One region of the Mesorhizobium sp. M1295 genome, then DNA from elsewhere that is predicted to be linked to it. Evidence: predicted binding sites of a transcription regulator. Region 1 holds the regulator's gene; the other holds the start of a gene.
The links. Region 1 encodes HrcA, which represses chaperone genes, less so after heat shock. Its sites were predicted from a motif close to GTTAGCACTCNCNNNNNGNGAGTGCTAAC; they were not measured.
Positions count from the first base shown of each region.

Region 2: the regulator HrcA is predicted to act here: its motif matches at 2,079-2,107, upstream of groES (co-chaperone GroES).

Region 1 covers NZ_JAMYLU010000005.1:179,311-185,079, reverse strand. Annotated here, with positions in the region: partial or broken gene NKH29_RS10245 (LysE family translocator) at 1-93, opposite strand, end outside; gene NKH29_RS10240 (PQQ-dependent sugar dehydrogenase) at 181-1,533, opposite strand; gene NKH29_RS10235 (hypothetical protein) at 1,635-1,832, opposite strand; gene hrcA (heat-inducible transcriptional repressor HrcA) at 1,866-2,978, opposite strand; gene rph (ribonuclease PH) at 3,111-3,827, shown strand; gene NKH29_RS10220 (VOC family protein) at 3,861-4,271, shown strand; gene rdgB (RdgB/HAM1 family non-canonical purine NTP pyrophosphatase) at 4,271-4,948, shown strand; gene hemW (radical SAM family heme chaperone HemW) at 4,945-5,769, shown strand, end outside.
Region 2 covers NZ_JAMYLU010000029.1:18,637-24,405, forward strand. Annotated here, with positions in the region: gene NKH29_RS28405 (S46 family peptidase) at 712-1,359, opposite strand; gene NKH29_RS28410 (S46 family peptidase) at 1,406-1,681, opposite strand; gene groES (co-chaperone GroES) at 2,160-2,456, shown strand; gene groL (chaperonin GroEL) at 2,522-4,177, shown strand; gene NKH29_RS28425 (hypothetical protein) at 4,364-4,591, shown strand; gene NKH29_RS28430 (hypothetical protein) at 4,625-4,783, shown strand; gene NKH29_RS28435 (HPP family protein) at 5,613-5,769, shown strand, end outside.

The DNA of each region.
Region 1 (5,769 bases):
CGCACGCGCAACGAGTGCGGTGACGCCGGGGCCGGGGATGGCTGCGGCGATGCCGAGGGCAGCACTATAGGCGAGGAACCCGGTGAGCGTCATGATTCGCTCTTGTCGCACAATGTGGAAGTTGGGTGAATTCCCTCGGCCCGGATTCGATTGCGCCAGCGCAGCAGGCGACACCGCCGTTCAAGAGCGGCCGTCTTCGTAGGTAACGCGCCAGATGGTGCCGTTGCCGTCCTCGGTGACGATCAGCGAGCCGTCCTTGGCGATGGCGATACCGACCGGGCGGCCCCAGACGGCGTCGTTCGAGATAACGAGGCCGGTCATGAAGTCCTCATATTCGCCGGTCGGCTTGCCATCCCTGAATTTGAGCCTCACCACCTTGTAGCCGGTCCTGGCGCCACGGTTCCACGAACCATGCATGGTGACGAAGGCGTCACCCTGATAATCCGCCGGAAAGTTGTTGCCGTCGTAGAAGGCTATGTTCATCGGCGCCGAATGCGCCTGCATCAGCACGTCGGGGACAGTGGCCTTGCCGGCGAGGTCGGGCCGCTCGCCCTGATGGCGCGGATCCTCGTGATTGCCGATGTAGTACCAAGGCCAACCATAGAATCCGCCGTCCTTGACTGCAGTTGCAAATTCGAACGGCACATTGTCGCCGAGTTCGTCGCGCTCATTGACGACGCACCACAATGCGCCGGTGGCGGGCTGCACGGTCATGCCCGTACAGTTGCGCAGGCCGGTGGCGACAGTTCGGGGATTTTTCCCATCCGGGTCGAAGGCGAGCACATCGGCACGGCCGTCCTCGGAGCCCCAGGCCGCACCGAGCGGCTTTGAGTTCACCCAGGCGTCCAAGCCATCATCCGGCTCCTCCATGTCCTCGCCGACGTTCGACGCGGAGCCAACCGACAGATAAAGCGTCTTGCCGTCCGGCGAGAAGGCGATGTCGCGGGTCGTGTGACCACCCGACGGGATTTCCGCGACAATGGTTTCTGGTTTGCCGGATGCCTTCAGGTCGCCGTCGCGATAAGGAAAGCGGACGATGCTGTCGCTGTTTGCGACATAGACCCATTGCGGCTTGTCTCCTGGCGGATAGAAGGCGATGCCGTAGGGATAACTGAGCCCCTTGGCGAAGATCGCTTTCTCGATGGGCTTGGCGCTGTCCTCGGCGAGACGGTAGACACGTATCTGGTCGGCATGGCTGTTGGCAACGAACAGGTCGCCATTCGGAGCGACGCGCACGACGCGCGGATTGACGATGCCGGATGCGATCAGTTCGGCCGAAAAGCCCGGCGGCAAATCTGGCTTGGCGCTTTCGGGCCGTTCCGCCACGCCGGCGCCGTTCGAAGCGGATTGGGCGGGATCGGCTGGCGGCATGTCTTGCGCCCCGATCAGGCGGCGGGTGCCAGGCCTGTCGGCGTGCCAATCGCCAAAAGCGGCTTCGCCTTTGAGCACCTTCTGATCCGCCTGCTGGGCGGCTGCCGGTGTCGCAACAAGGAGAGCAGCGGCAATGGCCGCAAAGCCGCCAGATCGGATCATCAACGTCCTCCGGGATTCGCCTCGAAAAGGGCAAACGGGATGAGGCATTGGTCGTTCCAAGCGGCCGTCCAGCACACGAGGATTTGAAGCCGAACCCCGATTCACTTGCCGGCGGCGTAGAAATCGTCGTCGAGGCGCTTTTCCAGCGCGACCAGATCGGCCGGCAGCGGCAAGCCCATGGCCCGCATCTCTTGCAGCTTCTCGCGCAACTGCTCTTGCACCTCGTGCTGATCCTCTGGCTGGTTGATCATTTCTTCGAGCAGCAGGCTGATCTGGGCCTTGAACGATTCCAGCGCCATTCTTTTTCTCCTTGCGGCAGGCCGCGGCGGCTCCTAGCGCAGCATGCGCGAAATCAGCTGCGCGGTATAGTCGACCATCGGTACTATGCGCGCATAATTCAGCCGCGTCGGCCCGATGACGCCGAGCGCACCGACGACGCGGGCGTCCTTGTCGCGATAGGGTGCCACCACCAGTGATGAGCCCGACAGAGAAAACAGCTTGTTTTCCGAACCGATGAAGATGCGCACGCCCGGGCCCTCCTCGGCGAGGTCGAGGAGCTGGATCAGTCCGTCCTGGGTTTCGAGATCCTCGAAGAGATGCCGCAGCAATTCGATGTCGGCCTGGGCAGTGACGTTTTCCAGGAGATTGGCGCGGCCGCGCACGATAAGCCGCCCAGGCACCCCGCTTTCGGCGCCTGCCCAGACCGCCAGGCCCTTCTCGACCAGATCCTGTGAAAGCGTATCGAGGGCTGCCCTGGTCTCTTCCTTGATGCGGGCGATCTCGACCCGCGCTTCGGCCAGGGTGCGGCCGCGAATATGGGCGTTGAGGAAATTGGAGGCTTCGTGCAATTGCGAGACGGTGATGCCGGCGGGCAGATCGACGACGCGATTTTCGACGTCGCCGTTCTGCGAGACCAGCACGGCCAACGCCTTGGTCGGCTCGAGCTGGATGAATTCGATGTGCTTCAGCGCCACCTCGTTCTTGGCGGCGAGCACAAGGCCGGCGCCGCGCGACATGCCGGACAGCATCTGGCTGGCCTCGGTCAGCATATGCTCCAGCGTCGCGCCCGAGCCGGAGGCGCGCACCTGCGCCTCGATGGTGCGGCGCTCCTCGTCGGAGAGGTCACCGAGTTCCATGAACGCATCGACGAAGAAGCGCAGGCCAGCCTGGGTCGGCAGACGGCCGGCCGAAATATGCGGCGCATAGATCAGGCCGAGATGCTCGAGGTCGCTCATCACGTTGCGGATGGTGGCCGGCGATAGCGACGACGGCAGGATGCGCGACAGGCTGCGCGAGCCGACCGGCTCGCCATCCCTCAGATAAGAATCGACGATGCGCCGGAAGATGTCGCGCGAACGCATGTCGAGCGATTGAAGCGCGGGCGATTGCAGCGCGTGCGACGGGAGCACGTGCGATTGCGAACCGGGATCGACTGCCTTGGTCATTTCGAGCCAAAAACCTCCGGCCCGAAGATATAGACTTCCGCGGCGTCGGCGCAACCGGTCCATTTTCCTTTGCGCCTCACGCCCCGTGCGGCTACAAGCCGGCCAAGATCCCGAAGAAAGAAAGAAGCCTGAATGCGCCCTTCCAAACGCCAGTTCGACGAAATGCGCCCCATCTCCTTCGAGCGCGGCGTCTCCAAGCATGCGGAAGGCTCGTGCCTGGTGAAGTTCGGCGACACGCATGTGCTGTGCACGGCCAGCCTGGAGGAAAAGGTGCCGGGTTGGATGCGCAACTCCGGTAAGGGCTGGGTGACGGCGGAATACGGCATGCTGCCGCGTTCGACCGGCGAGCGCATGCGCCGCGAGGCTTCGGCCGGCAAACAAGGCGGCCGCACGCTGGAGATCCAGCGGCTGATCGGCCGCTCCCTGCGCGCCGTGGTCGATCTGCAGGCGCTCGGCGAGCAGCAGATCACCGTCGACTGTGATGTGATCCAGGCCGATGGCGGCACGCGCACCGCTTCGATCACCGGCGGCTGGGTGGCGCTTTACGATTGCCTGCGCTGGATGGAAGCCCGCCAAATGGCGAGCCTGGGCAAGGTGCTGAAGGATCACGTTGCGGCGATCTCCTGCGGCATCCATGATGGTCAGCCGGTCATCGACCTTGACTATATCGAGGATTCCTCGGCCGGAACCGACGCCAATTTCGTCATGACCGGCAAGGGCGGCATCGTCGAGATCCAGGGCACGGCCGAGGGCGAACCGTTCTCGGAAGAGCAGTTCGCGGCCTTGATGGGGCTGGCCAAGAAAGGCATTCAGCGCCTGGTCAGCCTGCAGCAGATGGCGGTGGACTGATCTTCAGGTTATGACGATGAGGGTGACGATCCTGTGACTCCTTCCGCAATCCTGGAATCAGCACTCTACGTGACGGATCTCGCTGCCGCGGAACGGTTCTATTCGGGCGTCCTCGGGCTCGATCCGCTCGGCAAGGTCGAGGGCAGGCATCTCTTCTTCCGCTGCGGCGACGGCGTGCTGCTTATCTTCAATGCCGAGGCGACGAAAGTGCCGCCGCCGGCCGACGCCAGGCTGCCAGTGCCGCCGCATGGCGCCGTCGGCGAGGGCCATCTCTGTTTCGCCGCAAGCGCCGACGAGATCGTGCGCTGGAAAGCGCACCTGGAAGCAAAGAGCATCGCCATCGAAAGCGAGTTCGAGTGGCCGCAAGGCGGCCGCTCGATCTATATTCGCGACCCCTCGGGCAATTCGATCGAATTCGCCGAGCCAAGAATCTGGGGCATCTGATGCATTCGCAGACTGTTCATTCGCCAATTGTTCATTCGCTTGATGGGCATAAGATCGTCGTCGCAAGCCACAATGCCGGCAAATTGCGCGAATTCGCCGATCTGATGGCGCCGTTCGGCATAGAAGCGAGGTCCGCCAAGGAATACGGCTTGCCGGAACCGGACGAGACCGGCACCACTTTCGAGGAGAACGCGCTCATAAAAGCCTTGGCCGCTGCCAAGGCCACTGGATTGCCGGCGCTGTCGGACGATTCCGGCCTATGTGTCGATGCGCTCGACGGCGCACCCGGCGTCTACACTGCCAACTGGGCCGAGACGCCGGACGGCCCCCGCGACTTCGGCATGGCCATGCAGCGCACGGAAGTGGCCTTGCAGGAAGTTGGCGCGATCGCGCCTGCTCAGCGCAAGGGCCGCTTTGTCGCGGTCATCTGCCTAGCCTTTCCCGACGGCCAGGCTGAATATTTTCGCGGCGAGGTCGAAGGTACGCTGGTATGGCCGCCGCGCGGCGAACTCGGCTTCGGCTACGACCCGGTGTTCTTGCCCAACGGGTTCGAAAAAACCTTCGGCGAGATGACCGCTGAGGAAAAACATGGCTGGAAGCCGGGCCAGCCGACAGCATTGTCGCACCGCGCCCGCGCCTTCCAGAAATTCGCGCAAGCCCGATTGGCCGCGGCATGACCATGCTGCTCGACCGCAGCCCGGGTTTTGGCGTCTACATCCACTGGCCGTTCTGCGCGGCCAAGTGCCCCTATTGCGACTTCAACAGCCATGTCCGCCACCAGCCGGTCGACCAGGAGCGTTTTGCGCGCGCCTTCGAGGCCGAGTTGGCGACCATGCGCGGCCGCACCGGGCCGCGCGAGGTGACAAGCATCTTTCTCGGTGGCGGTACGCCGTCGCTGATGAAGCCGCAGACCGTGGCGGCGGTGCTGGATGCCGTGGCGAAGAACTGGACGGTACCAGATGGCATCGAGGTGACGCTGGAGGCCAATCCTTCCTCGGTCGAGGCCGAGCGCTTTCGCGGCTATCGCGCGGCGGGCGTCAACCGGGTGTCGCTTGGCGTGCAGGCGCTGAACGACAAGGATCTGCGCTTTCTCGGCCGTTTGCACAATGTCGATGAGGCCCTGCATGCGATCGGCCTGGCGCGCGAGATTTTCCCACGGTTGTCCTTCGACCTGATCTACGCGCGGCCGGACCAGACGCCTGAAGCGTGGCAGACGGAACTCGAGCAGGCGATCGGCCACGCCGCCGACCATCTGTCGCTGTACCAGCTGACCATCGAGGAAGGCACGCCGTTCCATGCACTGCATGCAGCAAGGAAATTCATCATTCCAGACAACGATGTTGCCGCCGATCTCTATGCGTTGACGCAGGAGATCACCGCCGCGCACGGACTGCCGGCCTACGAGATTTCCAACCACGCCAGGCCCGGCGCTGAAAGCCGGCACAATCTCACCTACTGGCGCTATGGCGAATATGTCGGCGTCGGTCCCGGCGCGCAT
Region 2 (5,769 bases), on a different contig from region 1:
ACGTAGAAATATACCCTTATAATCAATTCGATTATAACGAGAAATTCATTCGCACCGTCCGAACCCACGGTCTCGCTCGGGAAGCCCGTATGAGTGGATCGAAGTAATCTTGGAAATGAAACGCCCGAGGACGGGCTTTCAACCTTTGTCGTGAAGGAGGTGCCGCGCGAGTGGGCCAATGCCTTGCGGCAACGGTGAAGGATGTATACCGCCAGTAAACGCATGCGTCAAAGTCGCTATCGAATGTACAGTTCGTCTAAATGTGCGATACGTTCGATTTGTTCAAGTAACACTTGGAGAAGTGTCGCATAAAAGAAATGTTAATTACATAAAGCAGGCAAGCTAAACTTTAAACTTGCACAAATGAGCGTGGGGCGCCCTGTTCCAGGGCGCCTTTTTTAAGGATTATCATTAGACTCTCTCCCGGGGGAACTTTGGGTGAAGAAACAACGCATCGTCCTGCTGGCAGCTGTTTTGGCGTCTGCCTTTGGCTTTTTTTGCTGATCCTGATCCTGCAGATGGTCAGTTTTTTGGTTGACTAGGCACGCGCAAGCGGGATGGATCGCGCAGAGACACGCGGAAGTTTTTTTCGCCAGCGAAACCCCGACGACCTGATGGGGAGTCGCGCCAGCAGGGTGGGAGCCACGTCCAGTGCCACCGACCATGCGAGATGCCGATTGTTGGCGCGTCTGTCAGTTCGCGCGGCCATATTCATTCTGGTGCCGATCTGTTGCCTTTTCTGCTTTTCCCATGCGTTTTAGGCCGAGCCAATTTGTGAAGCGGGCGGTCAATGGATCTGCGCCTCGCGATTGCCTGCCGTTGCCTTTTGATCTGGGCGACATAATCCGAGAGCGAACGCTGCAACCGCGGTTCGAATTGCGCGAAGTTGAACCGGACTTCATCCGCCGTCAGGAACTGGTGGGTTGCGCCGGGAAAGCCGGCGACCATCACAAGGTCGCCTTCCTTGACGCCTGCACAGGCTATGGGTAGCCAACTCTTCGGCCGGTAAGGCACATTGTCGCGCGCATATGGCCGGGAGGAACCATCAGGAGCGACATAGGCGCGATAAAAGCCGAAGTCGCCTGTGTGGCGCGGCCACATCCAATTGTCCGTTTCGCCGCCGAAGTTACCGATGCCGAGCGCGGGCGCATAGACAAGGCGCACGTCCTCGATTTCGAGCTTCTGCTGGAGATAGTAGGAGGCGCCGCCATAATAGGCCCCTACGTCGCAGCGGCGATTGGGCTGTCCTTCACATGCGGCGATCAGGGCCTTGCGGTTCGTGGCGAGCCGCTCATAGCGGGCAAACCCATTCAGCTTGTCCGAGACGCCCTTGAGTATTTCGGCGGTCACATCCCGCATGTCCTCGATCACATGGATTCGGCTGCCTGGCGCCGCGGGCAATTCTTCACCCAGGGCTCTTCGCCAGAAAGCCGTCTGTGAGATAGTCCTGGCCCTCTTTGCTGTGGTATTGGATGGATTCGAACACCCAGTGATGATTGGTTGCGACCAGCCCTTGTGGACTGACGAACGAGGCGGAGCATCCGCCCAGTGATACGATCGCGTTGAGCGGGTCAGCGTCCAGACGGCCGCATGGCCGCGCCCACTTCCGCAGTCTGGCCCGGCATCCACATACCTTCGTCCGCCGACGTAGCCGTGACCGTCCAGAGCAAGGCGATGGCAGTTGCTTTGGCCAAACATTTCAAATTCGAGTTCATGCTGACTGTCGCTCTCATCTTGCCTCCTGTTCTCCGCAGATTGGATTGGTGACTATCGGGATGGCCGGAGTCCTGGCGCCCGCGCGGCGGCCAACACCGTAAACACCGAGTGGACCCGTTAACCGCAAGAGTCCTGATGGCGTTCACCTCTCATATTTGTCGCGCGCAACGTTTGCGGATCATCCGCTGCACCAATCGTGCCAAATGAATAAAGCCTTCAGTTACAAATGGTGAGCCGCCCCATCCATGTCCGATCTCCGACGTCTTTCACGTAAAGGGCTCGGTGCTTCCACGCTCGTTTGCTCTTCGCCCGTCCCTCTTCCGTCTTGACTAGCAGGAGCCTACGGCCTATCTCACTGCCGCGTTAGCACTCGCTTCTGGTGAGTGCTAACCACGCTCCGGCAACGGAGAACCGTTCAACATCCGCACCAGGGAAATCCAAAAATGGCAAAGTCGAATTTCCGGCCGCTGCATGACCGCGTGGTCGTTCGCCGCGTCGAGTCCGAAGCGAAGACCGCCGGCGGGATCATCATCCCCGATACGGCTAAGGAAAAGCCGCAGGAAGGCGAGATCATCGCCATCGGTTCCGGCGCCCGTGACGAGGTTGGCAAGCTCGTCCCGCTGGACGTCAAGGCTGGCGACCGCATCCTGTTCGGCAAGTGGTCGGGCACCGAAGTCAAGCTCAACGGCGAAGACCTTCTGATCATGAAGGAAGCGGACATCATGGGCGTCATCGGCTGACACGCCGCCGCCTTTCATCCGCACCATCCAATCTGAATTTCGGGCGAAATGCCCAGGAGTAAAAAATGGCTGCCAAAGACGTAAAATTCTCCCGTGACGCCCGTGAGCGCATGCTGCGCGGCGTCAACATCCTCGCCGACGCGGTGAAGGTCACGCTCGGCCCCAAGGGCCGCAACGTCGTCATCGACAAGTCGTTCGGCGCACCGCGCATCACCAAGGACGGCGTCACCGTCGCCAAGGAAATTGAGCTTGAGGACAAGTTCGAGAACATGGGCGCGCAGATGGTCCGCGAAGTTGCTTCGAAGACCAACGACATCGCCGGCGACGGCACCACGACGGCGACCGTTCTGGCGCAGTCGATCGTCCAGGAAGGCCACAAGGCGGTTGCCGCCGGCATGAACCCGATGGACCTCAAGCGCGGCATCGACCTTGCGGTTAGCGACGTCGTCGCGACGCTGATCAAGAACGCCAAGAAGATCAAGACCTCGGAAGAGGTTGCCCAGGTCGGCACCATCGCCGGCAATGGCGACGTTTCGGTCGGCTCGATGATCGCTGAAGCGATGCAGAAGGTCGGCAATGAGGGCGTCATCACGGTTGAGGAAGCCAAGACCGCCGAGACCGAGCTCGAAGTGGTCGAAGGCATGCAGTTCGACCGCGGCTATCTCTCGCCCTACTTCGTCACCAACGCCGAAAAGATGGTTGCGGATCTGGAAGACGCCTACATTCTTCTCCACGAGAAGAAGCTCTCCAACCTGCAGGCCATGCTGCCGATCCTCGAGGCCGTCGTGCAGACCTCGAAGCCGCTGGTCATCATCTCGGAAGATGTCGAAGGCGAGGCCCTGGCCACGCTGGTCGTCAACAAGCTGCGTGGCGGCCTGAAGATCGCTGCCGTCAAGGCGCCGGGCTTTGGTGATCGCCGCAAGGCCATGCTGGAAGACATCGCCATCCTCACCGGTGGCCAGGTCATTTCCGAAGACCTCGGCATCAAGCTCGAGAATGTCGGCCTCAACATGCTCGGCCGCGCCAAGAAGGTGTCGATCTCCAAGGAGAACACCACCATCGTCGACGGCGCCGGCAAGAAGGAAGAAATCCAGGGCCGCGTTGCCCAGATCAAGCAGCAGATCGAGGAGACCACCTCGGACTACGACAAGGAGAAGCTGCAGGAACGTCTCGCCAAGCTGGCGGGCGGCGTTGCCGTCATCCGCGTCGGCGGTGCGACCGAAGTGGAAGTCAAGGAAAAGAAGGACCGCGTCGATGACGCCCTCAACGCGACCCGTGCGGCCGTCGAAGAAGGCATCGTTCCCGGCGGCGGCGTCGCCCTGCTGCGCGCTTCGCTGGCCATCACCGTCACCGGCGCTAACTCCGACCAGACCGCGGGCATCGCAATCGTGCGTCGCGCGCTGCAGGCTCCGGCCCGTCAGATCGCGGCCAACGCCGGTGCGGAAGCATCGATCGTTGCCGGCAAGATCCTTGAGAACAAGGGCGCGACCTTCGGTTACAACGCCCAGACCGGCGAATATGGCGACATGATCGCCATGGGTATCGTCGATCCGGTCAAGGTTGTGCGCACGGCTCTGCAGGACGCGGCCTCGGTCGCCGGCCTGCTGGTCACCACCGAAGCTATGATCGCCGAGGCTCCGAAGAAGGAGTCGGCTGGCGGCGGCATGCCGGCTGGTATGCCCGGCGGTGGCATGGGCGGCATGGGCGGTATGGATTTCTAATTCAGCCGATCTCGCAAGCTTACGGAAAGGGCGGCAGCGATGCCGCCCTTTTGTGTGTGCCGAGCATGATCGACAGCTTTAGACGTGCAAGTCCTCTACCCAGCCTGATGGCGGCGAAGCGCAATGGCGTCGTCGTGAGACGGGTCTGGCCGTGTCCTTTCGTTCAGCCGCTGGTCGAAACTCACGATGATCGTGCTGCCTTCCGCCGTGCCGTCGATCTTTACAGGGCTGCGAGAAGGCCTTGCCAACGGCTGGCAGACCCTGGTTGCGGTAGAACTCATCGCATCGTTCGAAGGGCTCCGATTACCTGATCGCCTATGGTCGTCAGCTCTTTCAATTGGAACTCGTTCTTTCGGCCATGATCGTGGTCGGCCTGACCGGATTGGGACCCACGGCCTGCTCACGCTTGCCTAAAACCATCTGCAACGCTGGCGTCCGGAGACCCAGATGAGCCTGCTCACGATTACAGGTCTGGATAGGCTGTCGCACGGCGCTTCCATCGCACCGCCGCCCTTCCGCTTCATCGGCCGACATCTGCGGCCGCTTGCGGAGCCGATGGCGCTGCTCGCGATTTTGGGAGTTGCTCGCCCATGCCGGCGCTGCTGACCCACGTTTTCTACCGCGGCTGGAAGAGGTGGCGGCCGCGGCATGGCAGAGTTCAGCCGAGGTGGCCTTGGCTCCAATCTTCTGGCGAGCCTGGAACGTGACCTGATCGGTTTCGTGTGTGGCAGTGTGGCGGAAACGCGTTTGGTCTGGTGATCGGATTTTCCCGCCTCATCGAACGCCTGAGAGGCTCGTGGTCGCGGTTGTATTACCGCTATTACGTGACCTGATCACGTTGACGATGCCAGCACCTTCATTGGCCACTTTCTGGACCATGTACGTCACATCAGGCTCCCCCGCCCGATCGACACGAGCCGGCTCTGTAACCAAGCCGCCGTCATATAGCGGTTCCACGACGGCACTGGCGGCAGTCGTCTTCTCAGCGGCTACAGGTGGACGTTTCAGCATGACGCCAACGAATCCGATGGTGGCAAGGACAGGCAGACCAAGCACCGCGTAGAAGCTGTACTCCGCTGGAGTTCGCCTCGGAAGTGGAGCGACAAGGGCCTGATTTGTCTTGCCATGCCACATTGTCAGCACGCTTTTCGAAGCCTCTGAATTCCTTAGTGTCCATCCCAGCTCGACCTCCGACCATCCCCATTTCCGGCTGCCCGCGGCACGGCAGCCCTTGGCCTCTAGCTGCGCTCGAGCGGATCAGCGTGCCGTCTGCCTTCTCTAGCCGATCAAAATGTCTGCACCCATTTGGCAATGGCCGTTTCGCGCAAAAGTATTCCCCCGTGAGCCGACTTTCCGAATTGGCTTAACTTCCAAATCTGTGGCTTTGCCTGCATTGCGGAGCGCGGAGTTCCGACCACTCGCCCAAGGGTATGCCATGGCGTTTCGTCTCTTTGTTCCGATCCTTGCCGGTGCAACGCTGCGCGAGCGGCTGCTCGCCTGCATCGGGGCCATGATCGGCATCGCATTGACTGGCGTGATCAGTGCGCTGGCGAACGGGTCTGGCCCACATGTCGCACTGCTAGTTGCTCCAA